One region of the Thainema salinarum CENA647 genome, then DNA from elsewhere that is predicted to be linked to it. Evidence: predicted binding sites of a transcription regulator. Region 1 holds the regulator's gene; the other holds the start of a gene.

Region 1 (16,200 bases):
GGCTGCTAAAGTGCATTACCAGAGGACGTTAGCGCGATCGCATATTCTGTTCCCTCTCTGGTTGCCGCATCGCAGCTCTTCATACTCGCTAATGCTTCCGACCGATCCTGCTGTAGCCGTACCTCGAAGAGAATTAGATGACTAACGTAAACCAGTTGGAGGCAGGAACGGGTCGGGTTGTCCGGTTTGGAACAGAATTCGGCCATCTTGTACGGCAGCCAAATCAACTAAAACCGGGCCAGAGGCATAAATGGGCTGAGTTGCGATCGCTTGTAGGCTGACGGGCTGCCCATAGCGCTGCACCTGTTCTAAAAAGCGAAAGATGGTTTCTGGACGCCCCGCCACATCAACGTCGTCCACGACTACGCCAGCCTGTCGAGAACGAAACTGCGAGGTTGCTAAGAGTAAATACAATCGCTCTCGCAGGCCCTGAGTCGTTAAATTCTCGCGCTCAATAGGCGTGGCCGCGACAACATCTCCTGTGTCGAAAATCAAGTCATTGGGAACGGCATCCCAAAATACTTGAATACAGGGATCGTTCTCCTCCAAAACGCAGGGTTCGCCAACTAAGTAGTTTGCCGCTGACAGAATTCGTACTACATAAGCTTGTCCGTCATCAACCTGTTCAACAAGCTGCTGGACTTCCGGGTTCGTAATAAAAATAATTTGCTGCTCTGGATCGTTGAAGTTTGGTAAAACGGCGCGAAGCGCGGTTCGATTGGCCTCCTGAAGAATTTGGCGAATCGCATCCACTGCTGCTTCGGGTTGCTCAACCCGAAATACACCCGAAGCCAAGACCTGATTGCGAGCCAGTGCCACATTGCCTTGACGCAGTCCTTGTGCTTCTTGCTCCAGCCGTCTAACCTCGGTCGATAGATAATCCTGCTGGGCTTCCAGTTCTTCCAGTAAGTTTTTCTGACGTGCGATCGCAGTATCTCGTTGGCCAATTTCGCGATCGCGCTCCTCAATCAGCGCCCGAATTTCCCGTTCCCGCTCAATCAATGCCTGTCGTTCCGTCTGAAGCTGCTGGACTTCCTGCTGTAGCTCCTGCTCCTGCTGAGAGAGCTGACGCAGTTGACGTTGGGCTTGACCATAGCTGCGCTCGCTCTGCTGTAGCTCTGTTTGAGTCTGACTAAGCTGTGCCTGTGTCTGTTGCTGACGCTCTACTGCCGCGTTGAGTGAACTATTAATTTCTTGCAGCCGCTGCTGCGCCTTCTTTTGACGACTCTGGGCTTCTTCTAGTTCATCTTCGATTCGCTCGCGATCGCGCTGCACCTGCTGGAGATCCGTCTGTGCCTCCCGCAGATCCGTCTGCACTTCTTCGAACTCAAAAACGCCTTTGCGAAGCTGGCTGCTGACGGCAAATAAAATTCCCAGAGTAGAGGCCGAAATCAAGCTGCCTGTTATGACGCTAACCAATGTCGCAGTCTGCCGTGGACGCAGATTGAACAGGGTAAGCCGAGCTTTTCCCACCTTCATGCCGATGCGATCGCCCAATGTTGCGATCACACCGCCAAGAATGAGAATAGCCACAATCAGGACGTACCCTATGGTCATGGAAGAGTTTAGTTAACCTACAGCAACAGCCTGTTCAATCGACGCAATGGACGTAGTGTCAGGATCTCGGCTTCAATCTATACGTGAGATATAGCCACGTTCCTCTACCAGCATAGGTTTAAATGCCAAGCTTCGGGGTCAATTGCGAACAAGCTCACTGTAGAACAAAAAGGCAACGACAAATCAGTGTTGCGCTGATCGATAAACAAATGACGCACAGGCTACGTAAACTGCCGACTCAAAATGACAGGATTGTGTACAGTAATCTTTTTCTTGTGAATCGAAATCATCTCATCTTGGCGCAAATCACCTAACAGGCGGGTCACCGTTACGCGAGTTGAACCGATCGCTTCTGCGATCGCTTGATGGGACAGCTTGAGATCGATCGTAATACCGTCTTTGCTGGGTACGCCAAAATCGCGACAGAGAATCAGCAGGAAACTGACTAGCCGTGATCCCATATCCCGATGGGCGAGGGTCTCAATCATCATCTCGGTTTGCAAAATTCGCGAGGATAGACCTTGCAGCATGAGCATGGCTAATTCCGGATGCTCACCCAGGGCCTTGGAAACCTGCTCAATCGGCACCGATAGCAGTTCCACTGGAGTAAAGGCGACAGCATGGTAGAACCGATCCGAACGATTGCCCGTAATCAGTGACAGAACACCAAACACGCTATTTTCTCGCAATAGCGCTACGGTAATTTCTTCTCCCGCTTCATAGACCCGCGAGAGCTTGACTGCGCCTTTTAATAAAAAGTAGACGCGCTCAGCCGGATCGCCTGGGAAAAAAATGGTTTTACCTCGTTCAAATGACTCAACTACCGGTGGAAAAATACCGCCGCTGAGCTGCTTAAATAAATCCGCGAGTGGTCGCTCTTGCGTCACTACCATACCTCTTTGCCCTACCACCTGTTTGTGCTGGTTTTACGTATTTACCCACACGTATGGGACGAAACAGACCGTCTGTATCAACGCCTATATATTAGACCCACTAAAACCTACTCTTGAAACACTTTTTTGTGATAAATGCTACATATTCTTAAGGATAGGGATTGATTTTCTAAGGTTTTCTCGGTTTACGCCAATAATTCACCTCAATCATAAGCGGAGAAACTGGATTATGTGTGGATATTGCCATCCCTTGTCACTCTGAGAGTGCGCAATGAGTTGCAAGTAGTTGGTGCGCATCGCCCGACTACTGAGCCACTCTTCTGACCAAATGATTTGCGATCGCGATCGCTCACGAATTGATGAGCTGGCATGAGAGGATTGGGAACAGACGTTGACTATTGAACTACAGACATAAACGGACGACCATGCTAAATCTCTCAGGGAAAAACGCGTTTGTTACGGGTATTGCCAATAATCGTTCCATTGCTTGGGGCATTGCCCAACAGCTCCATCAAGCCGGGGCCAATTTAGCCATTACCTACTTGCCGGACGAGCGGGGTCGTCATGAAAAGAAAGTGGCTGATCTGGTTGAATCGCTCAATCCTGACCTGTTTCTCCCCTTAAATGTGCAGAACGATGAGCAAGTAACTGCGGCATTTGATGCGGTAAAGGAAAAGTGGGGACGAGTTGATATTTTGGTTCATTGCCTTGCGTTTGCCAATCGGGATGACCTGACGGGCAACTTTGTGGATACCTCTCGCACCGGATTTCAAACCGCGCTAGATATTAGTGCTTATTCTCTGGTGCAGTTGGCTAATGCCGCTAAGCCGTTGATGACCGAGGGCGGCAGTATCGTTACTCTGACCTATCTAGGCGGCGTCAAAGTAGTTCCGAACTACAACGTGATGGGCATCGCTAAAGCTGCACTAGAGATGAATGTCCGCTATCTAGCCGCCGATCTAGGCCCAGCCAATATCCGCGTCAACGGCATTTCGGCTGGCCCGATTCGCACGCTGGCCTCTTCTGCCGTTGGTGGCATTCTGGACATGATTCACCATGTTGAAGCCACAGCGCCCCTGCGCCGCACTGTAACCCAAAAAGAAGTGGGCAATGCAGCCGCTTTTCTCTGCAGCGATTTGGCCAGTGGGATTACCGGACAAATTCTCTACGTGGATTCTGGCTACGAAATTATGGGCATGTAAGATCGTACGTTCACGGTTGCCGCGACTAAGTTGAATTGGCTACAACTGGAACGCATAAATCGTCAGCAGAGAAGGATTTGCGATCGCAGATCCTCCTCTGCTGATCCTCAATTCATCAACATTCATCAACTCATCAACCAACCTGACATGACGGATTTAAAGCGGGCTATTCCTCAAGTTATCGCCTTGGCGGCAGTTGCGATCGCGCCGATCGCTTGTGCCTTCACCAGCCCACCATCGCATCAATCCCTAGCGCAGTCTCCATCAGCGATTGCCCAAGCCAGCGAACAGGTCATTCTGGATGCCTACGCTCAGCATGCGTCCAACGTCATGGTAGAAGCCGCAGGTCAAGTTGATCGGTTGCTATCAGATGATTTAGAGGGTTCCCGTCATCAGCGCTTCATCGTTCGCCTCTCGTCTGGACATACGGTTCTCATCAGCCACAATATTGACCTTGCACCCCGGATTGATGCTCTGCGTCAAGGAGACACAGTGCGATTTCGGGGAGAATACGAGTGGAACAGTCAAGGCGGAGTGGTGCACTGGACACATCATGATCCCAATGGCTCTCATCCCGGAGGCTGGATCGAGCATCAAGGGCAACGCTACGAATAATGCCGACCAATGGTGCTACGGATAATACTCCACCACCGTTACGGATCAGCCCGCACGAATGGTGCAGCTAGCGCGATAGGATAGATCCTGAGAGCTATTTATTTGACCCATGCAGACCCGCGATCGCCAAATTTCCACCGTCAACAATCTAGATACTGCTGCCCGGATTGCCTCGGTCAGCCGTACCACCAAAGAAACCGACATCCACGTTACGGTCAATCTCGACGGTCAGGGAAAATGTATCGCTGAAACCGGAATTCCCTTTCTGGATCACATGCTGGATCAAATTTCATCTCATGGCTTGATTGACTTGGAAGTACGCGCCACGGGTGACTTGGAGATCGATGATCACCACACCAATGAGGATGTGGGCATCACACTTGGCCAAGCCATTCATCAAGCCCTGGGCGATCGCAAAGGTATCCACCGCTTTGGTCATTTTGTTGCGCCGCTGGATGAATCACTCGTTCAGGTCGCCCTTGACTTTTCAGGACGGCCTCACCTGTCCTATGGCTTAGACATTCCCACCCAGCGAGTTGGCACCTACGACACGCAACTGGTACGCGAATTCTTCGTTGCCATTGTCAATCACGCTCAGATGACTCTGCATATTCGGCAACTGGACGGGATCAACTCTCACCACATTATTGAAGCGACATTTAAAGCGTTTGCTCGCGCTATGCGGATGGCGATTGAAGCCGATCCACGCCGCATTAATACCATTCCTAGCTCAAAAGGAGTTTTGTAGTCACCTCGCGACGCACTGCTGATTTCGCTCAGTATTTCTCGCTCAGTATTTTTACTCAGTATTGACTGAGCAGTTGAGCAAGTCTGGGCCAAGAATTCAGTAACCAAATGCAAAGTTACTTGAGAGAATATAAATAAAATGTTAAGACATAAGAAGTCGCGGCGACTCTGTCGTGATGCCGAACGTTCCAGGAGTTAATTCCTCGAATTATGCAGCATCAGCCAGCTCTATCTACGTGCCACACGCTGCCATGTAAGAGGTGCCTGACTGCTTCAATCTACGATGCCTATTGGAGCGATTTACCTATGGCTTCTCAGCTGTCAAAGACTGTTGCTGCACCCTCTACTCATCCTGAAATTACTGATTCAATCTCATCGCGACTACCGTTGGTGCTAGCGGTCGATGATGATGAAGACAGCCTATTACTGCTGTGTAAGGTGCTGGATATGTTTCACATTCCTTACCTCAGTACGACTAATCCACTAAAGGCGCTAACGCTGATTCAAGAGCATTGTCCCTCTCTCATTTTGTTGGATGTGGTGATGCCGGAAGTGAGCGGGCTAGATATTATTTATGCTTTAAAGCGCTCTGCCAAAACCCAGTTGATACCCGTTGTAGCCATCACGGCGCTGGCCAAGATGGAAGATCGTCAGCTTCTGCTGCAATCTGGCTTTGCTGATTACCTCAACAAACCCTACAACATTGACGATCTACAGGCGTTGCTGATCCGGTATTTAACCGCAGCTCACGTTGTAGAGGCTGACTGAAAAACTGCCTGATCTACGGAAATAGCATCTTATTTCCTGTGACGGAACAAATTGCTGCCTATTCCAACTGCTATTGATGAACTGGACTGGGTATCATGAGTTTAGAGGCTTGGATGATTATGACATCGCATCCTCAAACCCAGTCATATTTAATCCTGTAGCCCAACTCAATATCAAGTGAAGACTAAGCAAATTCTTACAACTGCGAGGATGCCACATTGTTTCTAACCTTATTTCTGTAGAGCACTCTGATAGGTGACAACTCATGGCTCATACGGTTCAGTCCTCCTACACTCAAGAGCAAATTGCTACCTGGCTAAGAGGACTGTTGACGATTGCTTGGGCAGACGGACATTTTGATGAGGAGGAAAAAGACCTCATTCACACGATTCTAGATGATGAACTGGCCAAAGACATCAACTTTGAAACGTTTGAACCCGTTACGGCTACCAGCTTAGCGGAGCATATCGGTCAAGATAGCCACATGGCGGAAAATTTTCTCCGCACTGCTGTAATGGTCGCGCTAGCGGATGGCGTATATTCCGCATCGGAAGATGAAAAGCTCCAGAGCTTTTGTGAGGCACTCAGCCAAGAAATTGAAGTACTCAATTCGCTGCGGTCTACACTGTATGACCTCTCTGGTTCCGAGCCGACAGCGGCGGCACCTGCGATCGCACCTGGCAGTCACGATGGCAAAATTGATCCGCTCAAACCCGCCCGCGAGTGGCTAGACCAGCTTGATGTACAAGATCCGCGTTTGGCACGATTTATCTGCAAACTGGTGCCACCCCAGTGTCCCTTTGAGCGGGATGTCAAGCTGTTTGGCAAGAAGATTGTTCACATTCCACCCATGTGTAAGCTCAATCCGCTGTATGAACAGCTTGTCGGTTTACGCTTCCGAGCGCTCTCCTATTTAGCGGATGATTGCAACGAGGATGTAACACCTTACATTTAAGACTCAAGCTGTATCACTCAGGCTTAAACAAGGGAATTGCTGATTTTAAGTATGAATTGTGATGTGGGGGCGATGCCCCCACATCACAATTCATACCCAGATTAAGTAACGCCTTAAACAAGAGGCCGCACAATGTGCGGCCTCTTGTTTAAGCTCTAATTTTAAGATGCGCCAGATTGCGATCGCGACACCTGCCAACTGAGCAGCATAACGGGAATCAAACCAACCAGCACAATTGCTAGCGCCGGAGCCGCAGCCTCGGCTAGACGCTCATCCGACGCGAGGCGATACACCTGCACCGCCAGCGTATCAAAGTTAAACGGGCGCACGATCAGTGTGGCTGGTAGCTCTTTCATTACGTCAACAAACACCAGAATGGCGGCGGTAACTAGCCCCCCTCCCATCAGGGGCGCATGGATTTTGAGCAGCGTCGATATGGAACCGTAACCCAGCGAGTGGGACGCGTCGTCTAAGCTGGGTTTGATGCGGCTGAGGCTGGACTGCACGGTGTTGTAGGAAACCGCTAGAAAGCGGACAAGATAGGCAAAAACGAGGGCGATAATCGTGCCACTGAGTAACAATCCGGTTGAGATGCCCAATAGGCTCTGCATGGAGCGATCCAACCAGTTATCAAATCGGCCCAGCGGCATCAGAATTCCGACCGCGATGACAGCTCCGGGTACCGCATAGCCAATTGAGGCTACGCGTACAGCAACAGCCATACTCGGTTTGGGCCGCAGCCGTAAGCCGTAGGCCATGATCAAAGCCAGGACAACGGCTAGCCCAGCGGTTAGAAAGGCCAGAACTAAGCTATTGCTGGCGTACTGCCAAAATCCAGTACTAAAGTTATCAGTCATATTTGCGATCGCCATTTCGGCCAGCACCACCGCTGGAATCAAAAATCCCAGAATGATTGGCAGGGCGCACATGAAGCTCGCTCCGATTGCTCGCCAATGGTGTAACTGAAAGGCTGAAAACGGCTGCTGACTGTTGTGGCTTTGATAGTACTTGGTGCGGCGGCGTGACCATTGTTCCAACACCAGCAGCGCCAAGATGAAGGTGAGCAGCAGCGCCGATAGCTGAGAAGCCGCAATCCGTTCACCCAAACCAAACCAGGTGCGATAAATTCCGGTTGTAAATGTTTCAACGCCAAAAAATTGGACGGTGCCGAAATCATTTAACGTTTCCATCAGCGCCAGCGCTACGCCGCCCATAATTCCGGGACGCGCCAGCGGCAGCGCCACTCGAAAAAAGCCGTTCCATGGATTGCAGCCTAATGACCGACTGGCCTCTAGGGTACAAACCGACTGGTCGAGAAAGGCAACGCGGGTAATCAGGTACACGTAAGGATAGAGTACGAGCGTCAGCATTGCGATCGCACCACCAAGCGAGCGAATATCAGGAAACCAGTAATCATTGACACTGCTCCAGCCAAAGATTTGGCGCAGGCTCGACTGAACCGGCCCATAGAATTCCAGTAGATCCGTATACACATAGGCCAAGATATAGGCCGGAGCGGCAAGCGGCAGCAGCAGTGCCCATTCGAAGACACGACGGCCTGGAAATTGACAGGTTGTTACCAGCCATGCCGTGCTGACTCCGATGATCGTGACGCCCAAACTCACACCGACCATCAGCCAAAACGATTGCAGCATATAGGTCGGCAATACAGTTGAGGCCAAATGGCTCCAAATTTCTTGACTAGAGGGAGTAAAGACCGAGCCGATGACCACCAGGATGGGCGAAGCAATCAAAATTGCGATCGCACCCACAACCAGCATCCATCCATCTATTCGTAAGTGTGAAGATCGCAAGTGTGAAGATACCTGCTTAACCCGATCTATATATTTGGTTGCCATTCTTCCTCGGCTCACTCATCAACCCTAGTAGCCAATCCTAGCGTTTCAAATGCCCCATCTAAAGCATTCGCCTGTCGGAAGACACCTGACTGGAGGCGACAGAACTGCCTACCAGAACGTTGACTCCTGCCAAGTGACAACTGCAATAGACTTTATTGGAAATAAAGTTTTTGGGGTTGGAAATTGTTTTGTAGCGCGGCGAAGCCGCGCTACAAAACAATTTCCGATAAAGTCTAAGATATGGCCCAACAGAAATCTCTGCGCTGTCTTTGGCAAGAGATCGACAGTACAACCCTTTTGCCAAAAACGTTTGCTAAAAATGTAGGTTCTTATCTCAATGCTTCCCGGCTGTTGGAGCTGGTCAAACAAATTATGGATTCGTGATCTACGATGACAGTATTCACTCCGCCAAGTATAAACTCGTATGGAGAATGTAAATTAGTTCTTCCCTGTTTTTGGTTGGACAGAGCGAGTCATTAACATTAGGGGTGCTTCCACAGAATCTTGTCCTGACGTTGCAGATGTAGTTGTGAAAAAAAGCCTAGTGGTTTTACAGGAAAGCGACCTTGCGGCGTAATTTACCTTCATCAAAACTAGATGTTTCTGATCAGCTAGAGTCACCAAAATTTGTCAGCTTGCGCGTCAAATTACTGTTGGGCTTTAGCGTGATTTTTAGCATCGTTTTCGCGGGTGCTTTTTATTGGTTCTATACCTTTACAACTGAAAAAACAATTGACCGACTGCGGACAGAACTGCGATCAACTCTCAAAGGGGCAGCAGAAGGGGTCGATGTTGAAGAACTGTTGGAGCTGTATGAAACTGGGGAGCGAAACGCCGCTGGATTTTCAGACGATCCGCGCTATCAGCGGCAGCTAGAGTGGTTTGAAACGGTGCATCGATTGCGCCCTGATACCTGGCTTTATTCAATGGTGGTGGGCAAAGCGGCTGATAATCGACGGATCGGCCCTGCCGTCGTTGCTCCCAATGAACGGGAGATGATCTATCTGGTCGATTTGCGGGTGAACTATGTACCTGAAAAGGCGGTCAAGTTTTTAGAGCCCGATATTTTGAGTTTGCGGGCGCGCAAAGTGCTGGAAACGGGTGAATTAGCTGAGCATTCTCGACTATATACCGATAAGTGGGGCACCTGGCTATCGGCTTCTGCACCGTTGAAAAATGATGCTGGTGAAGTGGTCGCCATCCTGGGACTGGATATTGATGCGCGTCATGTGCGAGACATTCAGCAGACGATTCGACATCGGGTGATTATCGCCTTTGCGATCGCATACGGAGTACTGTTTGTTCTGATTTATGTCCTATCTGGTGTTTTAACCCGTAATTTAATTGTGCTGACTGAAGCAGCCGAGCGAGTCGCTGACGGCGAATATGTGCAAAAGATTGCGTTCCCGCGTCAGAGTCGCTTTCCAGATGAAATGGATCGGCTGGCTCAGGTGTTTGACGTGATGGTGGAGCGCATTCGGACGCGGGAACGGCTGATCCGACATGGTAAGAGGGTGGAAACGGAAATTCGCAATGCGCTAGAAGAAGAAAAAGAACTGAATGCGCTCAAGTCCCGCTTCATCTCGATGGTCTCCCACGAATTTCGTACGCCGCTGACGGTGATTCGCACCTCGGTTGAACTGCTGGAACAGTATGGCCACATTGCCTCTGCCGCGAAGCGCCAGGAGTATTTTCAGCGCATTCGCTCAGCCATTCGCAACATGTCCCACCTAATGGAAGATGTCCTCACCATCGGCAAAGCAGAGGCAGGCAAGCTAGAGCTAGAGCTGACTCCAGTTGATTTGCAAGCCTTTTGCCAGGATTTGATCGATGAGATTCAGCTCAGCATCGGCAAATCCCATACTATTTCGTTTACCTGCGATCGCAACTGTCCCACTTCGGCACTGATTGATCCCAAACTGCTGCGATCAATTTTGACCAATCTGTTATCCAATGCGGTCAAATATTCACCCAGCGGTAAGCCAATTGACTTTCACCTCACCTGCTCTGACACCACCGCGATGTTCCAGATTGAGGATCACGGCATCGGCATCCCGGATGAAGATCAGCCTAAGCTGTTTGAGACGTTCCATCGTGCCCAAAATGCCATCAACATTCGCGGCACCGGACTCGGACTCGCCATCGTCAAGCAGTGCATTGAACTGCACAACGGCCAGGTTTCGTTTTCCAGCCAGCAGGGAGTCGGCACTGTCTTTCGAGTCGAGCTACCGCTAAACCTAAGTCAAAGCCACCTAGAACAACACTAAAGCGCCTGACCGGAGGCAATACTTTGGGCACCGGGTTCATGAATGTAGAGAATGCAGTCCGTTTCGCTCTTGACCATAATCAGGTCATCGCCCCGCTGAGCAATTTTGGTGATCAGCTCTAGCGCTCGATCCATGTCAGGCTCCTGACGGAAAAAGCTGTAGTAGCCACCGTTAAACGCGATCGCAACTAGGGGTTTATCTAAATCCGGTGTGCGGATGTAGCACGGTTGATACTGGGCGCGGTCAATTAGAATCGTACAGGTGCCGGGTGCGATCGCATTTAAATTAGCCGCAGGCGTACGGGTTTTGCAGACGATAGGCGTTGCATTGGGCTCCAAACCCCAGAGACTATACCCTTTAGGAGTAGCCAGAATCGCAACTTCTTCGCCCCGATAGCTCAACTTGGTCAATAACCTCAGCGTTTTGGCCACGGTGTCAGTCGCTTTCAGGAAGCTGTAGAACCCTCGTCCCGTTTGAATCGATGGCAAGCTGTGGTCACAGTCGGGGATCTGAATGCGGCAGGTATGATACTGCTGTCGGGAGGCTAAAAAAACGGTGGCAGCGGGAACGTGATGTTTAAGCTGTTCAGATGATAGTGACACAGTTCGAGATTGCATGGAGACACACAAAAGTATGGATGAATATACCTCCAAGGATTCCCTACTTTACCAACAAAATCCCACGGAACGGTTCTCAAATCGAGCACAGGACTACGCTCAGCACCGACCCAGCTATCCTGTAACTGCGATCGCGCATCTGTTGGCTGGCTTAGGTGACCCATCAGGCCTATCTGCTGCTGATATTGGCGCAGGCACAGGCATTTCGGCGCGTCTGCTGGCTGATCAGGGGGTGACGGTGTGGGCGGTTGAGCCAAATGCCGCTATGCGCCAAGCGGGACAGGCTGAAACCACGGGTTTACCCGACGCTGCTGTTGATCTAGTTACCTGCTGCCAAGCCTTTCACTGGTTTCAGCCCGAACCGAGTCTGCAAGAATTCCACCGGATTTTGCGACCGGGCGGACGACTGGCGCTGATGTGGAATGACCGCGACGAGAGCGACGAATTTGTAGGGCAGTACACTCAACTTCTCTGCGACGCAGCAGGCGATCGCTACCTCAACCATGCCGATCATCGTGATCTAGAGGCCGTGCAGCACAGTCTGTTATTCAAGGATTATCAAGCGTTGACCTTTCCCTATCATCAGTTCCTCACGCTTGAGGGACTGATTGGTCGCGCCATGAGTTCGTCCTATGTGCCGCAGACCGGGACGGCTGCGGAGTAGTTAGTTACCAACCTCACGCAACTGCATCAGCGGTTCAGCGATGCCGATGGGCGAGTCCGCTTTGCTTACGTCACTCGGCTCTATCTAGCCACCTATCGAGAAGTGGTAAATCATGCCTGAAGGCCCTGAAATCAAGCGCTCAGCCGACAAAATTGCCGCTGCGATCGCACATCGTCCAATTAAAGAGATCTTCTTTGCCTTTGACCACCTCAAACCCTACGCTGAAAAGCTACAGGAGTGCCAAGTTATCGCCGTAGAGCCGCGAGGCAAAGCTCTGCTCACGCGGTTCGACAACGGGCTGAACATCTACAGCCACAATCAGCTCTACGGCAAATGGATCATTCGCAAAGCCTACTCTTATCCCGAAACCAATTGGCAGCTCCGGCTAGCCATTCACACGGAGCGCAAGTCAGCCCTACTCTACAGCGCCTCTGATATCGACGTACTGGCCGATGCCGATTTGGCGCATCATCCGTTCTTACAGCGCATTGGGCCAGATGTGCTAGATGAGCAGGTTACCGTTGAACAAGTGATGGAGCGATTGCGCGATCGCGAATTTCATCGCCGCAAGTTCACCACGCTGCTGCTGGATCAGCATTTCCTGGCTGGATTAGGCAACTATTTGCGTACCGAAATTTTGTTTGTGGCGCGGGTTCACCCCGAACGGCGTCCGGTCGATTGTACCGAGGCAGAATTGCACCAAGTCGCTGAAGCTGCGATCGCAGTTTCGCGCCAGTCCTACGTCACGGCGGGTATTACAAACGATATTGATCTTGCTAACCAGCTTAAAGCGCAGGGCTATAAACGCTCGGCCTATCGCCACTGGGCCTTTAACCGCCAATATCAACCCTGCTTGATCTGCGGCACGCCGATTGTGAAAGCCATGTCCGGTGGGCGTCGCTACTACTTCTGTCCAACCTGCCAAGGTACCGCTTAAATTCCTTCAGCTCAGCCAAATCTGCCAGCACCTGATAGGTCTGACAAATGTGCGGGAATAATGAGTGCTGTGCGACGTTGTAATGCTTAGACATTACCGTCTGTCAAGATGCTAACCTCTGAAGTAGCCGCAGACTCATACGCGATCGCAAATTTCACTGGCGTCATTAGCGTCAACATCAGAATCACCCTATTGTCCTCAATGGACGATAAACAATAAACCGAAAACATGACCATCGCATTATCCGAGGAGATGGAGGTAATGGACAATTTGACCATCGGCTTAGACCCAACAAGCCGCCCCCTAAGTAGCCGAGGCCGTCCCGCCAAGCCCAAAATGTTGGTTGTGGACGATGAGCCAGACAACCTTGATCTTCTGTATCGGACATTTCGGCGGGATTTCCAGGTTTTAAAGGCCGAAAGCGGCATCATGGCGCTCGAAGTACTGGAATCCGAGGGCGAAGTAGCGGTGATCATTTCTGACCAGCGGATGCCAGAGATGAAGGGAACGGAATTCTTGAGCAAAACCGTGCCCCAATTTCCCAACACCGTGCGGATTATTCTGACGGGCTTCACCGACGTGGAAGATTTGGTTGAAGCGATCAACTCTGGTCAGGTTTACAAGTACATCACCAAGCCCTGGGATCCGAACGAACTCAAAATCGTGGTGCAGCGGGCGGCTGAAACCTATGAGTTACTCAATCAGCGCACTGAAGAACTGGTGAGAGCACAGGCTCAAATGTCGCTATTGAAGACGATTGTATCGGTTGCTCGTGAGCAAGATACCGTCCAAACCAGCCTTGAACCGCTCGCTAAAGCCTTTAGCCAAAGTTTCTCAACCAACTGCTGCGTCATCTGTCCCTTAGCCGACGGCTCAACGGGCGATGAAATCGGCTGTTATCCGGCTGGCATCAGCACCGATTGGTTGGCGAACGATCCCCTGGTGCAAAAAGCGATCGCAGAAAAGTCGCTCCAAGTTGCCACCAATATTCCAGCCGATGCCGAGCTTTCTGCCGTGTCCCATTACACCGCAGGTGATATTCAAGCGCATCTCGTCGCCCCGATTATCTACCGCGACCAGGTGATTGCCCTGCTCTCCCTCCAGTGGAAGCAGCCCTGCCAACTGCGGGATGATGAGCTATGCCTGATTGAGCTATCGGCCCAGCAAGCCGCTCTCGCCTTGATTAGCACTCGCTACTATAATATGGCGCAGGTCTAATATCGGCTTCATCACAACTTGGCATGGCTAAAACTGTTCAAACCGATGAGCCGCTTTCTCTCAGTGCAGAAGCGGCTCATATTCGTTCGTTATTCAATCAAATTGCCCCTGTTTACGATCAGCTCAATGATTGGCTGAGCCTGGGCCTCCACCGAGTTTGGAAACAAATGGCGGTGCAGTGGGCTAACCCCCATGCGGGTGATACCTGTCTGGATTTATGCTGCGGCAGCGGCGATCTGGCTCGCCGCCTCGCCCGCGCCGTTGGCCCAGCAGGTCAGGTTTACGGGGCCGACTTTTCGCCCGCTCAACTTGCGATCGCACAGCAAATCGCTCAGGCCAATACCTTACCGCTACCGATCACCTGGGTGGAAGCCGATGCGCTGAATCTGCCATTCGACGATGATTTTTTCGACGCCGCCACGATGGGCTATGGCTTACGCAACGTCACCGACATTCCCCGCTGCTTACAAGAACTGCATCGGGTACTAAAACCGGGAGCTGCGATCGCAATTCTAGATTTCCACCGTCCCAGCACTGCACCGATGCAGCAGTTCCAGCAGTGGTACCTTGATCAGGTTGTCGTGCCGATCTCAGAGCAGTTTCAACTCAAAGAGGAATATGCCTACATTAGTCCCAGTTTGGAACGCTTTCCCATCGGCTCAGAACAGGTGCAGCTTGCTCAACAGGCGGGTTTTACCACAGCCACCCACTACCCCATCTTGGGTGGCATGATGGGTGTTTTAGTTGCCCAAAAGTAACTTTAAAGAGCGGTGTGGTCATACGGCTCAGCCGTATGACCACACCGCTAAATGACCTACTCATTCATCGTTCGATAGGTTGCCACTGCTGAGGGCGAGATGCGGTTCAGATATCGGAAAATCCAGTACTTAAACACCGTATCTAGAATCACCGGGAACGTGGCGATAAATAGAAAGATAAAGTCGCGGTTTGCAGGTAAACCAAAGTGTCGCGAAATTCCTTCCAGCAGCACTTCCCAGCCGTGGGGAGAGTGATATCCCACAAACGTATCGGTGAACAGAATGATGATGAACGCCTTAGCGCTATCGCTGAGGCCATAGACAATCTCATCGATAAACGACTTGAGAATGGCGATCTCACGCCGACTGTTTAGTAATACCGCCGCAAATGCCACTGACGCAAAAATATCGGCAAAGACATTTTTAATTGCGTTAGTACTCAGCGCTAGATACTCTGCTTCAAGTTCAATCGCCTTTTCACGGATGCGCTCCTCGATCTCCCCTTCCGACATTGGCTCTACTTTGCCGATAAACTCCTCGAATCGCAACCGCTCCGAATACCGCTGGAGTTCGTGCAGCGCTTCTTCCTCCATCTCCATATTGAGGAAGTTGTCAGCCTGATCGCGCTGAATGGCCGCTACGTAACCGCGATCAACAATTGGCCCAACTAAGATATTTTTGCTCACCTGCTGCACCAGCAGCGGCACAATGATCAGCAACAGGATAAACTTCAGCGCCGAGAGCGTTTTAGCCCGCGATACGCGAAAACTTTGGACGACTTCTTCTTCCGCATCTGGATCGAGCTCTTGTTTAATCCGATCAACAGTACGCAGAATCGAACGGGGTAAAAAGCTAGCTTGATCAGACAAAGCATCCACATTCGATGGCACCTCCTCCTCCCTCGGCTGAACCATCTCTGGTTTGGGCACGTAGGCTTTTGGTGAACCAACCGGAGTTTTAGAGCGAGCTTTCGTCGTTGTCTGAGTAGAGGCTGAACCTAGAAGTCCGTCGTTTGACGCTTTGCGGGACGCCGCTTTATTAGACGAAACGGATTGCTGAACGAGTGCTGAGTTGCGAGGCGTTCGGTAGCGACTGAGCGTCTCGTCAATGTACTGGAGCTTCTTCAGGACAGCAGCAGGCTGA
Region 2 (16,200 bases), 5.2 Mb from region 1:
TTACGCGATGCCAGCAACGGCTAGGCAGGGTTCAACAGTTGCGAGTACCGAATTTGCCAAAGCCGCAAAATGATAGCCACCCTCCAATCCAAATACGATGCGGGACGTGAGCTGTAGGCAGTACTGCGTCAGGATTTTATAGTCGTCGGGTTCAAGGTCAATGCTCGCTAGTGGGTCGGCAGCATTTGCGTCGTAGCCAGCACTGACCAAGAGCAAATCCGGCTGAAAATTCTGCAAAAACGGCATGACCTTTTGCTCAAATGCCAGCGTGTAGTCGGTAATGGTGCTACCGGGTCGCATAGGAATATTCAGCACATTGTGGTGTTCACCCTGATCGGTGGCGCGCCCCGTGCCGGGATAGCAAGGAGACTGATGGGTAGAGCAGTAGACAATGCGGGAATCATGCTCCACGATGTCTTGCGTTCCGTTGCCGTGATGAACATCCCAATCCAGAATGGCCACGCGTTCAATGCCCGGTTGCTGGAGGGCATAGTAAGCTGCGATCGCAGCATTGGATAACAAGCAAAATCCCATGCCTGTGCGCTTGACGGCATGATGCCCAGGCGGACGCGCCAGGACAAAGGCTGGCCCATTGGTTGTCAAAGCGCTATCTACTCCATCAATCCAGGCACTGACCGCCAGTAGCGCCACCTCAAAACTGCGGGGTGACACACGCGTATCGGCATCGATCCGTCCTCCGCCACCATTCGCCAGTTGCCGCAGTGCTTCAACATAACTTGCATCATGTACGGCCAGTACCCACGGCATCACGTCCCGCTGCTGTACTGGAGTCGGTGTTTGCCATTTGAGCTGATTGGCCCAAGGCGCAGTCTTTAAGGATTTGACAATAGCCGTCAGGCGTTCTGGACATTCGGGGTGTCCGTAGCCTGGATCGTGCTGCAAAAATTCATCGGAGTAAAAAATAGGCAGCATGGCAAATTTGCTTTGGGATTCAGTCTATGCATTCAATATCACTCCTCTATTCTAGGGCGCAAATTCTTCTAGAAGAGCCATTTTGTCGCGTTGTATCGAAGCACGGCACATCCACGATCAAAACCTACCGAAATCAAGCTGGCAGACGAGCAGAATTCACCCGCAGACAAAAATATTGTGAATTGTCGGGATATGGCTCTTACGGAGAGTGCAAGACGATCGCTATAATGCTGGCGTGCAATAACCACTTGCCGTAGAGCATAGGCTGGAACGCTCTACCATCTTGATTTTTGCAGTTGCTACCATGTCATATATCATGCAGGCCAATTGCTATCCGTGTCTGGTGCTCAATTCCTTATCGCCGAAAGGCTGGAAAATTCAACTATCGCTGCTGACATTTGCGATCGCACTGGTCATGTCTGCTTGCACATCTGCCCAACCTGGTCAATCTGGCCAATCTGGGGCCGATCCGCAATCGCCGCCAAATTTGACCAAAGCAGACTCGCCAGCGCTGGCATCACCGAATCATGCCGTTCAGAAATATAGCGAAACGACCCGTGGCGTCAAAGTCGCCACGCTACATCCTGAGCCAATCTCAATTACGGGAGAGATCTCCTTTGAGCAGGCGGTGATGAAGGCCGCTAATGCGACGGAACTGGCCGATGTTGCCCAAACAGTAGATGATTGGGAACGGGTTGTGCAGCATTGGCAAACGGCCATTGCTTTAATACAGGCTATTCCCGCTACGGATGATAAATATGCGATCGCGCAACAGCGCCTGCCTGCTTATCAACAGCAGCTGCAAGTTGCCCAGCAGCAGGCTGCTCAACTGGCCGAACAACAAGCCACCCAGCACAAGCAACGCGCAAAGCAAGGTGAACACATTTTTCGAGAGGTGCGTGGAAACTACCAGTTGACCAATGTTTTGCAGGGCACCCCGACCCTCCAAATCATTGTTCTGGATGAGCAGTGGAAATCACTGTCCAAAACAGAACAAATCAATCTGGCTGAATACGCTAAATCGCTGGTTCAATCGGCCCGTTCAGCACCAGACGAGTATGTTGATGTTTCAGTCTCGAATCCCATTTACGATCGCTTTGTTTCGAAAGCGGCTGGACTATGCGATGACTGCTGGGCAATTGTAGTCAGCGAACAGCCCAGCATCAGCAGCTTTTCCGATCTGAAAACAGTTGTCCAAGGAGATGAACTGTGGGAGAAGGAAGACCCCTGCTGTCGGGGGAAGAAGGTTTCAGAGTTTGTCAGGTAGGGAGAGGCTGTAGAGGGTCATAGAGGAGTTAATCGGGCAGAGAGGAATTGGCAGTGGTTAGTAATTGATGGTTGATGATTGGAGGGATCTGATTTTGGCGGGGTTGATTGCATAAGCTGGCGAAAGTGAGAGATAAATCGGGATGTTCATTCGTTCTTGGTTTATTTCCAGCACAGTATTTATGAATAAGCCCTCATTCTTTGGATTTAGCCGAATTGCGATCGCAGTTTCCCTGTCAATGACGAGTCCACTTCTACCGTTGACTGCTAGCCGAAGTGCGATCGCGGTTGAAGTGCCAAACCCGCCGATCCAGTTAGCTCAAGCGAATACCATTTCCCTCTTACGCAATCTTCAGCATGGCAATAATGTGCTCGGTTTAGCCTTTAGTCCCAATGGTCAATATCTGGCGAGTGCAGCTAGCGATCGCAGTTTGCGGGTGTGGAATGTGGATGCGGTGCTGCAGGGAGATGAGCAGCGATTTGTGCGTCATGTAATTGATTTACCGAGTAGCGATCGCTATGGCACGTCGCTGGCCTTTAGCCCAGACAATCGCTATCTGGTCTCTGCAACGTTTAACGGCGATGTGCGGGTGTGGGATTTGAATGCTTGCGATCCGGAGCGGAATACCTGCGCGTCAGAGGTAATTTTGGATCGAGACTATCGAGGTGTTTCGCCGACGGTGCAGTTCAGTCCCAACGGTCAGTATCTGGCGGCCAGTAATTTTGACGGCAGCATCACGCTCTGGAACTGGGGAAGTCGTACCGTCTTGGCAACGCTGGAAGCGGAAACGGGACGGCACAATGGCGAGCGGCAAGACGGTCGCTTCTCGTCGCTGACCTTTAGTCCCGATGGCAAGTATCTGGTTGCGGGCAGTCACGACACAACCATCACCGTTTGGGATCTAGAAGATGATTTTGAGCGAGTGGAAGTCATCAAAACTCGCCTGGGTGTTGAGTCGGTTAAGTTCAGCCCCGATGGTGAAACGTTAGCGGCAGGGAATCTAGATGGAGTTGAACTGCGCTCGTTTAAGGAAGTGCGCGGTCGTCTACAAATTGGTGAACCTGTCGAAATGCAGGGGGCTGGACGGGTGAATTCTCTCGTCTATAGCCGCAGTGGTCAGCTCATCTTCAGTGGCGACAATAGCGGCAATGTGATGGTTTGGGATACGGAGGAGGAAGAATCCCTGGGGACTGCACCTGCCGACCAGCAGCATAATGCACCCGTTCTGGCAGTCGTGATGAATTCAAATGGCGATTTGGTAGCAACCAGCAGCTCCAACGGCGAAATCAAGCTCTGGCAACCCTAGTCATTTCATAGCAACGTAGGGGCGAATGGCCATTCGCCCCTACCAAATGTATAACGAGAATCAGGAAATAACCTACATTTCGCGAATGGAAACTTGGCCGTCTTTGACTTCGCCGATCAGGACGAGGTCGGTGACATCGACAAACAGGCCGTTTTCTAATACACCCGGAATATTGTTGATCCGCTGCTCCATTGCGGCTGGATCGGTGATAGCTTCAAACTTCACGTCCAGCACCATGTTGCCCTGGTCGGTGATCACAGGGCCATCTTTCTTGACGCCCATCCGCAGTTCAACCTTGCCGCCGAGGTTTTCTAAGGCGCGAGTTACAGGCGCGATCGCAATTGGCAATACTTCAACGGGTAGGGGAAATGCACCCAGCTTATCGACGATCTTAGAGCTGTCAACCACGACGATAAACTGCTTGGCCAGCGAGTCAACCACCTTCTCACGGGTATGAGCTGCGCCGCCGCCCTTAATCAAATTGCGCTGCGGATCGACCTCATCCGCCCCATCAATGGCAACATCAATGCCACTGACTTCATCCAGCGTTGTCAGCGGAATCCCGTGCTGCTTAGCCAATACAGATGCCTGAAACGAAGTCGGAATTCCCTTGATGTCCTTGAGTTCACCAGACTTCAACCGCTCACCCAAAAACTGAATTGCAAAAGCGGTGGTTGATCCCGTCCCTAGTCCTACGATTGAGCCGGAGGTGACGCGGGCGGCTGCCGCTTTGCCGACTTCTTGTTTCATCAACTTAACAGGATCCATTCCTTCGGTCATTCCAACACTCCTTCTGTTTATATGTCTATGTAAACCACGATGCTTGGTTCTAGAATGACGGAAAGTGGAACAGATGCCTAGTCTTTTGCTGAGAAATTCAGAGCCATTCCTCAGCCTTATGACATGCATTGAAAGCTAGAAGGGTAAGCATACTGCGACCTTGCGGTAGCATCATTATCTTTTTGGTTTTTGATAAGAAATTCTTTATGAACCGATAAGAAAAGCATACATATTGCTGCTGTCGCCCATGTAAGATTCCTTCTTGCGAGCGGCAATATAGTCCGCCAGATGCATGGCGTCGCGGGCAATCCCCGAAAAGCGACCCGACCCCCAGGTGTAAAGCCAGGGTAAGCCCAGAAAGTACAGTCCCCAGATCTCGGTAACGCCGCGATCGTGCCCCGGATAACCTTTGCCGTCAAAAACGGGCAGCTCAACCCAGCGAAAGTCCGACTCGTAGCCGATACTCCAAATGATGGTGCCAATATTGGCCTGCTCGTAATCGAGTTCCAAAACGGGTTTGGTCGGCTCCCAAGCAGGAACGTAAGGCGGTTCGGTCGGAGCTGGAATCTGGTGCTTATCAATAAACTGGTCGATGGTGCGCTTAATGCTTTCAGCTACGGCATCGGCCTGATCGAGGTTCTGCTTCAGGTCGTTCTGAAATTCAAGCTGAGTGCCTTGGATATCTTTCAGCCTGCCGTAAAGCTGCATCCCGTCTAGCGCTAGCTGCCGCAGGTCGATTTCACGCCCGCCATCCCGTCCGGTAACGTAGTGATTGGTTTTATGACGGGCCTGTTCTTTTTGGGGATGCTGATCAATCGTTAGGTCGTAGTAGCCCATCTGATCCAGCCAGGCAACTACGTCTTTGCCGCGATAGGTACGAGCCGAGCGGGGTGCGCCACCGACGCAGAGATGAACCGGCTTGCCCGCAAAGTGCAAATCTTCGGCAATTTGACAGCCGGATTGGCCAGTTCCCACAACGAGAACGGCTTTATCCGGCAGCGATTGAGGATTTCTGTACTCCGACGAGTGAATTTGGACAATGTGCTCCGGTAGCCGAGTTGCGATCGCAGGTATCTTGGGCTTGTGATAATAACCCGCCGCAATTACCACCTGATCAGCGGTATAGTCGCCAATTGTGGTCGAGACTTCGAACACGTCCTGAGCTTTGTTCTTACGCAGCTTCAGCACTTCCACCCCTTCTTCAACCGGAGCGGCAAACGCCGCTGCATAGTCCTTGATGTACTGCACGATGTCATGCTTGGGCATGAAGCCGTGCGGATCGGGGCCAGGATACGAATATCCAGGTAACTGACACTGCCAGTTGGGCGTGACCAGACAAAAGGAATCCCAGCGCTTGGCTTTCCAGGAGTAGCCAATCTCTTTCTTCTCAAAGACGATGTGGTCAATCCCTTTTTGTTTCAGGCAGTAGCTCATGGATAGGCCCGACTGCCCACCACCCACAATGATGACCGAGTAATGTTGCTGCATGAATCGTACCAGCCGTGTGAGGTCTTATTGCCACACTACGAACGATTCACTGAGGGCGTTTGTATCTCTAACTACGAAAGCCTTGAGAACCCGCCAAGTTTAGCAGTAAGCACAGGTGCGATCGCAGTTCTCTCCAATCGCTGAACCACGAATATGCAGAACATCTATTTGCACCTAACAATTGATCCAGGTAACACCAATCCCCTCGGGTGGGCATCGTTCACCCTTATCTACCGAAGTACTAGTGCTTTGTCCAGTGTGTTTTGAGGGGTAGAAGAATTTTGAAAATATTGCGGCGCAATATTTTCAAAATTCTTCTACCCCTCATTTCTACTTTGACAGACTACTAGGATGCGATCGCAGTTGATTGCAGAATCAGATGCCGACCGGAATCAATCAACAGCCAGTTTTCATCCCGCAGTTGACCCAGCAACCGAGTGACCGTAACGCGGGTTGTTCCAATGGCATTAGCAAGCTGCTGATGCGTTAGACGAGTATTGATGCGAATACCTTGGGCGACGGGTTGTCCCATTTCCTGGGCCAGGAGCAGCAGCAGATGACGCAGTCGATCTTCGACTCGGCGCTGGCCTGCCATTGCCAGTACTGCCTCCGTTTGCTGGAGGCGACGGCTTAACTGGCGAAAGAGTCCCTGAGCCAACAGTGGCGACTGCTCAATTTCCATCTGATTGAGCCGCATCAGATCGACATCGGTGAGTGCGATCGCACTATAGGGGCGCAGTCGAGTGAAAGCAGTACCAAAAGGCATTGCAGGGCAGGCTAGACCCAAAATCGCTTCATCACCAGTGGGGTATAGCGTACTGAGCTGAACCACCCCTCGGCAGACAATCCAAATATCTTGAGGACGCATGGGGATAGTCTGGCCGGTGCTGAAGGGATGCAACTCCCTGCCTTGATAGACGTTTTCTAGAACTTGTCGCCATTCAGCAGAGGGAGGTTGTGTGGGAAGCTGAGCCTGAAGCATGGGAGTTTCATGTATACTACCGCACAGTAAATGTAGAAGACGAAGCTCAAATCCCGGTAATTAGCAGGTTGTCCTTAGGTTAAGATTTTTTTCATATTTGTGGGTGCCAAATAAAAATAATTAGGTCGCCGCAATGCGGCAACCTAATTATTTTTAGGGCTTTACTTTTGTAGGCAGCGAATCGCTTCTAGCATGCCGCGTGCCTTATTTAGCGTCTCCTGATACTCTTTCTCCGGTTCAGAGTCGGCTACTAAACCCGCTCCAGCCTGGACACTGACCGTATGACTACCGTTTCCGCTGCCCCGCACCACCATCGTCCGAATTGCGATCGCAGTATTGAGCTGACCTTCAAAGTCGTAGTAGCCGTAGGCCCCTGAGTAAACGCCTCGGCGGCAGGGTTCTAGCTCGTGAATAATCTGCATGGCGCGGATTTTAGGTGCGCCGCTAACGGTACCCGCTGGGAAGCAGGCTTTCAGCAGTTCCCAAGCAGTTTTGCCAGGAGCCAGCGTGCCAACCACGTTGCTGACAATGTGCATCACGTGGGAGTAGCGCTCAATCACCATCAGCTCATCAACTGAAACCGATCCGTTGTCGCAGACGCGCCCCAGATCATTGCGACCGAGATCGACCAGCATAACGTGTTCGGCGATTTCCTTCGGATCTTGCAGCAGGTCGTTGGCCAATGCCATATCTTCGGGAACGGTATGACCCCGAGGTCGAGTCCCTGCAATTGGACGTAAAGTTGCGATCGCGCGATTATCTTGGGCTTCATCCCGCTCGGCTTTGACCATCACTTCGGGGCTGGAGCCAATGATTTGCCAGTCGCCAAAGTGAAAATAGGCCATATAGGGCGAAGGATTGATCAGCCGCAGCGAGCGGTACAGCGCAAACGGATCGCCCTCGTATGCCGTCGTTAATCGCTGGGAAATCACCACCTGGAAAATATCGCCAGCGTGGATGTAATCTTTTGCTTTTAGAACATTGGCGCAGAACTGTTCGCGAGTGGTATTGCTGGTGTAGGACAGCTCCGCTCGCTCTCTGCCATTGGGCGGCGTCCACTGCAAGACGGCATCGCGACCGGAGAAGGGGATTTGCAGCTTGTCGATCAGATTTTGCACCTGGCCGCAGGCTTTATCGTAAGCCGTTTGCAGATCCACCGTCTCGTCCCGCAGATCGGCATAGGCAACTGCCCAAATCTTACGCTTCACTTGGTCAAAAATCAGCAGGTGATCCACCTGCATCCACAGCCCATCCGGTAAATCCGCCTCTGTGGTTGGATAGACGGGCACCGTCGGCTCCATCCAGCGAATTAGCTCATAGCCCCAGAAGCCAAACAGACCGCCAATTCCCGGCGGCAGTTCCGGCAGTTTGACGGGAGTATAGGGAGCTAGACATTCACTTAGCGCAATAAAGGGATCGCCTTCAAACACCTGCTGCTGGCCATCGCGGTGGGTTTGCACGGTGCGATCGCAGCGCGTTTCCAGCGTCCACAGCGGGTCACAACCCAGCAAACTGTAGCGACCAATATTTTCGCCCCCTTCCACCGACTCCAGCAAAAAGCTGTAGGGCTGTCCGGCGCAGACCTTGTACCACGCTGAAACGGGCGTATCGAGATCTGCTACCCACTCTTGGTAAACCGGAATAAAGTTACCGCGCTGGGCCAAGGCTTTGAATTCAGAAAAACCAGGGGAAACCATGAGTGAAAACAGCGATAGGTATTAGGGTCAGGTGCAGAGTAGTGATACTATCTCACATCTTGCCGCAAAAGCTGAGACTTCTGACATGTGAGACTTCTGACATGAATATAGGACTTACGCACTTCTTGGTTCAAAATGAAAGACAGCCATCAACAGAATGCACAGAATGCATCGATGGCTGTCTCTATGGCTAGTCAGTTCAACTACAGTAGGGCCAGAATATGGTGCTTCCAACAACCTACTGTTGATCAACAGACGAAGGATTAGAACAAAGGGCGAAGGGCACAAATTTATGCGATCGCAGATTTACACCTCGAAGGGTGCCTTACCGCTGAACTTGATCGTAGCAGGCTCAGGATTGCTGCCAATGTTGCGATCCTTCTTACCAGCGTAAGAACGGCCCTCTTTGGCATTTTCAGGAAATTCACCATCCGCAGGGTGGATGTACTGCGTTTCGCCATTCGGATAGATGCGATAGATTTTGTAATCCTGCATCTTGGGTTTGAAGTTGGTGCGCAGCTTCTTGCCAAGTGCAAGACAATGCTCTTTACGAGGTAGATACAGCAGGTTCTCTCCCTCATGCATGATGGCTGCGCCTCCGGTTGGCAGTTCGAAAACTTGCTCTTTGGGGCTGGTCCAGGTAATGGCGTATTTTTCTTCAGTCTCTGCTTTAGAAAGTAATCCGCCGGTGTTACCACCGTAGGATGGGGTTTGTCCAGTCAAGGTTTCTGTCATAGGTCTTTACTCTCAACCGTTTTTAGGGGATCGTATCACCGGGTTTTGATGCTACTACCGACTTCGTGAGGATCTGTTACAGTTCTACAAACTTAATTGTTGCAGGACTTAACGTTTTAATCTGTTCTCGAATGGTAAGGCCATCTCATACCGCATTGGTGCACTACGACCAGTTCTAGTTTTGCGTGAAATGCACACGAGACAAGCTTTTTGAACAAAAATTATTCTGAGATTTTACAACTTGCTGCCATCCGGCTTGGCATTTTGCGAAAATGGAACCTGGATTAACCAGCTCACATCGCATCGTTCTGCCTGCAGCCGTCTACTGCATAGTTCCTGCTGTACAGGTATTGCAGCCGTCTATTGCCCCAGTTATTGCCCCCAGTTATTGCGTAAGTTTGGTGACTGAAACTCGTCCCGATCCGACTCCAGTTCGCACTCCTCTGTTAACCAACACGGTTACCCAAAAAGTTTCGAAACCGTGGTGGTCACGCTTTTCTTTTGGGCAGGTGACAGTGGCCATGATTGGCGGCTGGACATTGCTGGCAACCTATGCCACCGGGTTCAACATTGGCTTGGCTCAACTGTTGGAACGGCAGGTGCACACTCTTTTCTTCAATGTGCGGGGAGTCGTTGAACCACCCAGCGATATCGTCATTCTGGCGATTGATGAAGAATCCCTGGGGCAGGGACAGTTTTATGCGGCTGATCCAGAGGGGCAGGCGGACTTAGCACCGATTGCCGCTTGGCCGTGGCAGCGCACCGCCTATGCACGTGTGATTGAGCGGTTGATGGAGGCGGAGGCATCTGCGATCGCACTTGACATCATTCTGGATACGCCCAGTACCTATGGTGATGCTGACGATGCCCAACTGACGCAGACGCTAGAACGCTACGGCGATCGCGTGGTGTTAGCAGCAGACTTAGTGGGGGATGATAATTTATTAAGCCAGTTTGGTGAAGTAGAGAGTTCGTCTCCTACGTCTGGCGTCAAGACTCAGGTGGGGCTGGTTTCACCACAAGAACCGTGGCGATCTCTGGCTCATAATGGTCTGCTCGACACACCAGTGGAAGTTGATGGACGGATTCACCAACTGGGCCAGATTGCGATCGCACGGTTCGCGCTGCGCAATCCAGCCTCCTACGAAGCACTGCAGGACGCGACTACGATTCCAGACACGTTTGCGGCAGCAACGCTCGCAGCCGCCCAGCGAGAGCATGAACCGCCGACGGGAACCAGTATCTTCTTTTACGGAGGGCGTAACACGTTTACCTACGTCCCCTTCTGGATGGCACTGGATCCAAAAGCGTGGCAGGGCGAAAGCCAGTTGCGGGAAATCTTTGCCGACAAAATTGTGCTGGTGGGCGCGACGGCTCCCAGCCTACAGGATATTCACGATACGCCCTTCGGCCCCATGCCGGGGGTGGAAGTGCAGGCCAATGCGATCGCAACTTTGATGGACAATCGCTCGATTGGGGCTGCCCTACCCGCAGTTTGGCTAGAGGGACTGCTGGTACTCGTAACCCTGTCTGGGTTTGGCTATGGGATTGTGCGATCGCGCCAGCCGCTGTATCAGTTTGGCTGGACGTTTGGAGCCTGTGTGCTGTGGTATGCCGTGGGCTACGGCGCATTTGTTCTAGGTTCGCTGACGCTGCCCGTGGCGGTTCCTTCAACTGCGATCGCACTCATTGGCATCTCCCACATCACGATCAGCGCCATTCGCGAGCAGATTCGCAAGCAGCAGTTGCGCCAAACCCTGAAGCAGTACGCCGCTCTGCCCATCGTGCAGGAAATTATCAGTCAGCAGGACGATCTGCGGGACTTGCTGCTGGAGCGGGAAGCTGCCATCTTCGGCAAAATCCTGGGCGGACGGTATCGCGTTGTCAAGGTATTGGGAACCGGAGGCTTCAGCGAAACCTATATTGCCGAAGATACTCAGCGCCCCAGCAATCCCCCCTGCGTGGTCAAACGGCTGCGGCTGATGAGCGACCAGCCCAACATGCTGAAGCTGATGCGACGGCTATTTATCGTGGAAGCCGAGAGCCTGGAACGACTGGGACAGCACAGCCAGATTCCTCAGCTCTTGGCTTACTTTGAGGAAGACCAGGAATTTTACTTGGTGCAGGAACTGATCGTTGGTCGGTCACTGCATGGGGAGTTGGCGATTCGAGGCGTTTTGCCGCCGGAAAGCGCCGTGCAGATTCTGGTCGATCTCTTGCCTGTTTTGGAATTTGTCCATAATCAAAACGTGATTCACCGCGATATCAAACCCGTCAATATCATTCGCCGGGGGGCTGATGCCAAATTAGTGCTGATTGACTTCGGTATCGCCAAGCGGATTTCTCATCAGGTAGCCGAATCTGACCCCACTACCAAATTCACCATCGGTCTGGGAACCAAAGGCTATATGCCCAGCGAACAGGCTGCTGGCATGCCCCAGTTCAACAGTGATCTGTATGCGCTAGGCATGACGGTGATTGAGGCGCTGACTGGACTGCGCCCCAGCCAACTGCCGCTGGACAATATGGGCAATTCTCGCTGGGAAGACCAGGTGCCTACTATTAGTCCTGAATTCAAAGCGCTGCTGAATAAGATGGTGCACTACAATTTTGCCCAGCGCTATCAGACCGTGCGCGACGTGATGGCCGCTTTAGAAACGCTACCTGAACTGTTGCAGTCAGCTATGCCAGCCACTCTCCTTGCTGATAGTGGCGTAATGAACATCCAGGACATCATAGAGAACTCCGATCAGGATCTAGAGGAGGCCAGTTCTGAAACTCAGATTTGGGACGAAGAATAAAGCGGGTTTGCTGGGCAATATTGAAATAATTCTAGAAACCTACTTAGAATCATGGCGGGCGAGAAAATTTAGCGTCTGATCCCCAATCCGGCTGTGAAGAATCAGAGTAATTGTTTGTGAGCGGGTGCGTTCAGCGCACTATTCATTAACAGCTCATCAACAGCCAAAACTGATTTCGTCGGCGGATTGCAGATGACTCGCCATTGCCGTAAGCTTTGCGGCAGTGGCTATAGTGCGACATATCTTGGGCTAGGGCGTGGCGTTAACCGATAACAACGATTCACCAACAGCAGCACAATCCACCATTTCGCGGCGAGAACTGCGAGAACTGGTGCGATCGCAACTGCAAGCGCTGCTGGAACAGCAAAATCTCCAGGGAGCCAAAGCGCTCTTGGGGCCAGTTCAGCCTGCCGATATTGCCGAGGCCATTGAGGGACTCCCCGAAGCCATGCAGGCCATCGCCTTTCGGCTACTGCCCAAAACCGAAGCAATTGAAGTTTACGAACATCTCGAATCCAGCGTCCAGCAAACTCTGGTTGAAGAATTTAAGCGCCAGGACGTGATCGACATCGTCGATAAGATGTCGCCGGATGACCGAGCGCGCCTGTTTGATGAGCTACCTGCTAAGGTGGTGCGGCGGCTGCTCCAGCACCTCAGCCCGGAAGAACGCCGCGCCACCAACCTGCTGCTCGGGTATGAACCCGACACGGCAGGGCGGATCATGACGCCGGAGTATGTCTCCCTGAAGGAGAACTGGACGGTCGGCCAAGCGCTGGACTATATCCGCACCAAAGCGGGCGTCAGTGAGACCATTTACTACCTCTACGTCACAGATGCGGCCCGACAGCTGACGGGCATCTTGTCCCTGCGCGCCCTCGTCACCGCCCAACCGGAACAGTTCATCGGCCAGATCATGACCCGCGAAGTGGTATCGCTGCGTACTGATGCTGACCAGGAAGAAGCAGCCCGCATGATTCAGCGCTACGACTTTCTGGCCGTGCCCGTGGTGGATACGGAGCAGCGGCTAGTGGGGATCATCACCGTTGATGACGTGATTGACATCCTGGAAGAGGAAACCACGGAAGATATCTATACCCTGGGCGGCGTCCAATCCGGCGGCGATAACTACTTTCAAACCAACTTGCTGACCGTGGCTCGCAAGCGGGTGGTGTGGCTGTGTGTCCTGCTGCTGACCAACACCGTCACGACCGCTGTGATTCGCAGCCAGCAGAGCATCATTGAGCAGGTAGCCGTGCTGGCCGCTTTCATTCCCCTGCTGATTGGCACAGGCGGCAACGTGGGCGCACAGTCGTCTACCGTCGTGATTCGCGGCTTGAATACCGATGAAATTCAAACCGATAAAGCCGGACGCACAATTATGCGAGAAGCGATCGCAGGTGCGTTTCTGGGACTCATGCTCAGCGTGATCGTCACCATCTGGGCGTATTTCCTCCAGGGCAACTTAGCCGTGGCGCTGACGGTCGGCATTAGCTTAATCGGCATTTCGGTACTCGCCTCCACCGCTGGTTCAGCACTACCCTTTCTTTTCCAGACGCTGAAGCTCGATCCGGCACTGATGTCTGCTCCCTTTATCACCACAGCTGTGGACGTGCTGGGCGTGTTGATCTACCTCAGCTTGGCCCGACTGATTTTGCGAATTAGTGCCTAATATGAAATCCGGTTTTCAACCGGATTTCATATAAATTTCGAATCTGCACCAAAAGAAAGGCTCTGCGATCGCAGAGCCTTTCTCCGTTATTTGGCTGTTCAGTTACTTCGACAATTTATACAACCTGTTCAACTTCCGCAATTTCTGGAATGAACTCACGCAGACGGCGCTCGATGCCCATGCGGAGAGTCATCGTTGAGCTAGGGCAAGAACCGCAAGCTCCCTGTAGCCGTAGGCGAACAATTGGCCCATCCAGTTCAACGAGTTCGACGTTGCCACCATCAGCCATGAGATAGGGACGAAGCTCGTCCAAAACCTTCTCAACGTTCTCCTCTGTCAATGCCATTGTTGTAGTCATGGTTGATTCCCTTGTTGTATAGCGCTAGTTCTCATTCTAAAAGACAGACTCAACAGTTGCGGTGGGAATTCATTACGGATATCTATAGAGGTTGTAGAAGCGTAGAGGTTGCGATCGCGAGGTGGGTGGATGGGTAGATGAGTAGATGGGTGGATGGGTAGATGAGTAGATGGGTAGGCGCTATGGTTATGCTATGCGACTAGGGAGTGACAGAGTTGGTCTTCTAGGGCTTGTTCTTGAACGTAGATTGACTCGATCGCTTGCTGAATGATGGGTTCGACCTGCTGAGTCGTTTCATACTGCTGAATCCATTGCTGGGCTTCGTTACCCTGGCGCAGTAAGCGCTTGAGCGGCAGCAGGAAGCAGCTAATGCCGTTGGCCTTGGCGGTATCCCACACTTCGTCATAGAGCGACTGTATCCACTCTTTGGCGATCACTGAACGGCCATCCTGCCAGTGACGTAATTCAGCATCCAAGCTGTTTTTGGCAGCGGCCATTTCATTATCATCAGTCAGTGTGATCATCTCATCATGGGAAAGTTGGCTAACCACCAGCGGATCAAGATTGGGATTTTGCAGCAGTTGTAGAATCCGGGCTTCTAGTAGAGCAGTTACGGCCAGTAAGATCACCGGATCGCTTACCAAGTCACAGATTCGTAACTCTAACCGATTGAGCTGATAGGGTCTGCGATCGCCATTGGGGCGCACCGATGTCCAGAGGTGACGCACGTTTTGCATGCCGCCAGATGTCAGTTGCTCCTCGACCCACTGAATATGATGGGCGTGGCTTTCAAACAGCGGCACATAGGCTGGCGTTTTGGGGAAAACGGCCCAGCGGGTGGAGTGATTACCCGTGAATTGCCTATCTAAAAACGGCGATGAGGCAGTCAGCGCTAAGAACAGTGGCGCTTCAAGCCGCACCAGCCGACAGGCACGAATTAAATCCTCATGGTTGGCAATGCCAATATTGATGTGAATACTGGCGGTGACCACCTTTGTGCCGTAGGTTTGCTCAATATAGGCGTGGTAGGGATTATTGGGGTCAGAGCGATAGAAGTGCTGGCTGTCGCCCAGAGAGAGGGTGCTACCTGGAATGAGGGTATAGTCGCCGAGCTGTTTCAAGTAGGTTCTTAGCTTCTGACGGGGTCGCACCAGTTCACACAGCAACCGCTCATAGCGGCAGGAGGGTGCAGTGGTGTACTCCACGTTGCGGCTGTCAGGTTCTCGGACAAAACCGTTGAGATTGGCCACAATTTTGTCGGACAGGCCGACAATTTGCCCTTGGGGGGTGCCAGTGTACATCTCAACTTCGAAACCTTTGGATAACAGCACAGCTTTGCCTCAATAAATGGAAATGGAAATGGGGGTTGGGCGGCGTTGATGGCGAAAATAAGCGAATTCGCAAATCACGCCAGTTGTATTTTCTTATGAAAATGCTAGCAATTCTTGTATTTCATCGAACGAGATGCTTGAGCGGTATCTTATCTTTTCTAATCCTTTTCCACCGGATAGGTATCTTATCTTTCATCTCCTGTCCCTGATCAGAACAATCAGATCAGAATCAACATCCCAACTGGAAGGAGCGATCGCAGCCATGTTGAGAACGGCAAAATGGCTAATTGCAAGCTATCACCACCTGATTGAAGCAGGAATTTTGAGCAAGCGGCAGGTGGAGTTAATAAAAGGGGAGAGCGTCGAGATACTGGGTCAAATGTATGCTTATTGCACTGGTCTTGCGGGCAATAAATCGCGGTAGCATTCCACAAAATTAGGTTCTTCTAACTTAGAGGACATTTGAGCCATATCGCCTTGATAGTTCTGATTAATCTGCTGTGCTTTGGTCTGAAGGTGGGGTGGCACATACTTCAAATCAACTGGCAAGCCATGATGGAGCAAGAACTCAGCCAGTTGCTCATGATGGATATAGATGCCTTCATCATGCAAACGCTTCAAAATGTCGGTAAATGTGGGCCAGTCGCGAGACTGGTGCGGTGAAGTCATAGATTTAAGTGCAGACCTGCTGCAATCGGTGATAGTTTCTATTTAATCTCTTTTAGCATTGAAAAATATCTATCGAGAACCTAGCATTTCTGCGCAAATGAGTAGAAATGCTTAAGCAAAATGACCAATTTGTCTCAGTATGTTTGAACTTGACGTAGAGACTGAATCGTTGCGATCGCGCTTT

What was found. The regulator NtcA, encoded in region 1, controls nitrogen genes in cyanobacteria. The targets are predictions, from matches to a motif close to TTTGTANNNNNNNNTACAAA.
Region 2: the regulator NtcA is predicted to act here: its motif matches at 5,833-5,852, upstream of AC286M_RS32970 (MSMEG_0569 family flavin-dependent oxidoreductase).

The regions. Positions count from the first base shown of each region.
Region 1 is NZ_JBYJZJ010000022.1:751,398-767,597, forward strand. Features, by position in the region: gene AC286M_RS10095 (DUF3084 family protein) at 142-1,557, opposite strand; gene ntcA (global nitrogen regulator NtcA) at 1,779-2,450, opposite strand; gene fabI (enoyl-ACP reductase FabI) at 2,876-3,652, shown strand; gene AC286M_RS10110 (DUF3465 domain-containing protein) at 3,800-4,267, shown strand; gene hisB (imidazoleglycerol-phosphate dehydratase HisB) at 4,377-5,015, shown strand; gene AC286M_RS10120 (response regulator) at 5,321-5,782, shown strand; gene AC286M_RS10125 (Mo-dependent nitrogenase C-terminal domain-containing protein) at 6,048-6,737, shown strand; gene AC286M_RS10130 (ABC transporter permease) at 6,899-8,518, opposite strand; gene AC286M_RS10135 (sensor histidine kinase) at 9,163-10,863, shown strand; gene AC286M_RS10140 (hypothetical protein) at 10,860-11,480, opposite strand; gene AC286M_RS10145 (class I SAM-dependent methyltransferase) at 11,479-12,144, shown strand; gene nei (endonuclease VIII) at 12,257-13,081, shown strand; gene AC286M_RS10155 (hypothetical protein) at 13,168-13,359, opposite strand; gene AC286M_RS10160 (response regulator) at 13,343-14,299, shown strand; gene ubiE (bifunctional demethylmenaquinone methyltransferase/2-methoxy-6-polyprenyl-1,4-benzoquinol methylase UbiE) at 14,323-15,057, shown strand; gene AC286M_RS10170 (proton extrusion protein PcxA) at 15,114-16,200, opposite strand, start outside.
Region 2 is NZ_JBYJZJ010000022.1:5,945,819-5,962,018, forward strand. Features, by position in the region: gene AC286M_RS32950 (histone deacetylase family protein) at 1-933, opposite strand; gene AC286M_RS32955 (hypothetical protein) at 1,238-2,200, shown strand; gene AC286M_RS32960 (WD40 repeat domain-containing protein) at 2,382-3,506, shown strand; gene rpiA (ribose-5-phosphate isomerase RpiA) at 3,579-4,274, opposite strand; gene AC286M_RS32970 (MSMEG_0569 family flavin-dependent oxidoreductase) at 4,491-5,774, opposite strand; gene AC286M_RS32975 (Crp/Fnr family transcriptional regulator) at 6,121-6,756, opposite strand; gene trpE (anthranilate synthase component I) at 6,918-8,453, opposite strand; gene AC286M_RS32985 (photosystem I reaction center subunit II PsaD) at 8,760-9,188, opposite strand; gene AC286M_RS32990 (CHASE2 domain-containing protein) at 9,590-11,989, shown strand; gene mgtE (magnesium transporter) at 12,246-13,658, shown strand; gene AC286M_RS33000 (NifU family protein) at 13,774-14,016, opposite strand; gene gshA (glutamate--cysteine ligase) at 14,208-15,347, opposite strand; gene AC286M_RS33010 (hypothetical protein) at 15,735-16,016, opposite strand; gene AC286M_RS33015 (IscS subfamily cysteine desulfurase) at 16,151-16,200, opposite strand, start outside.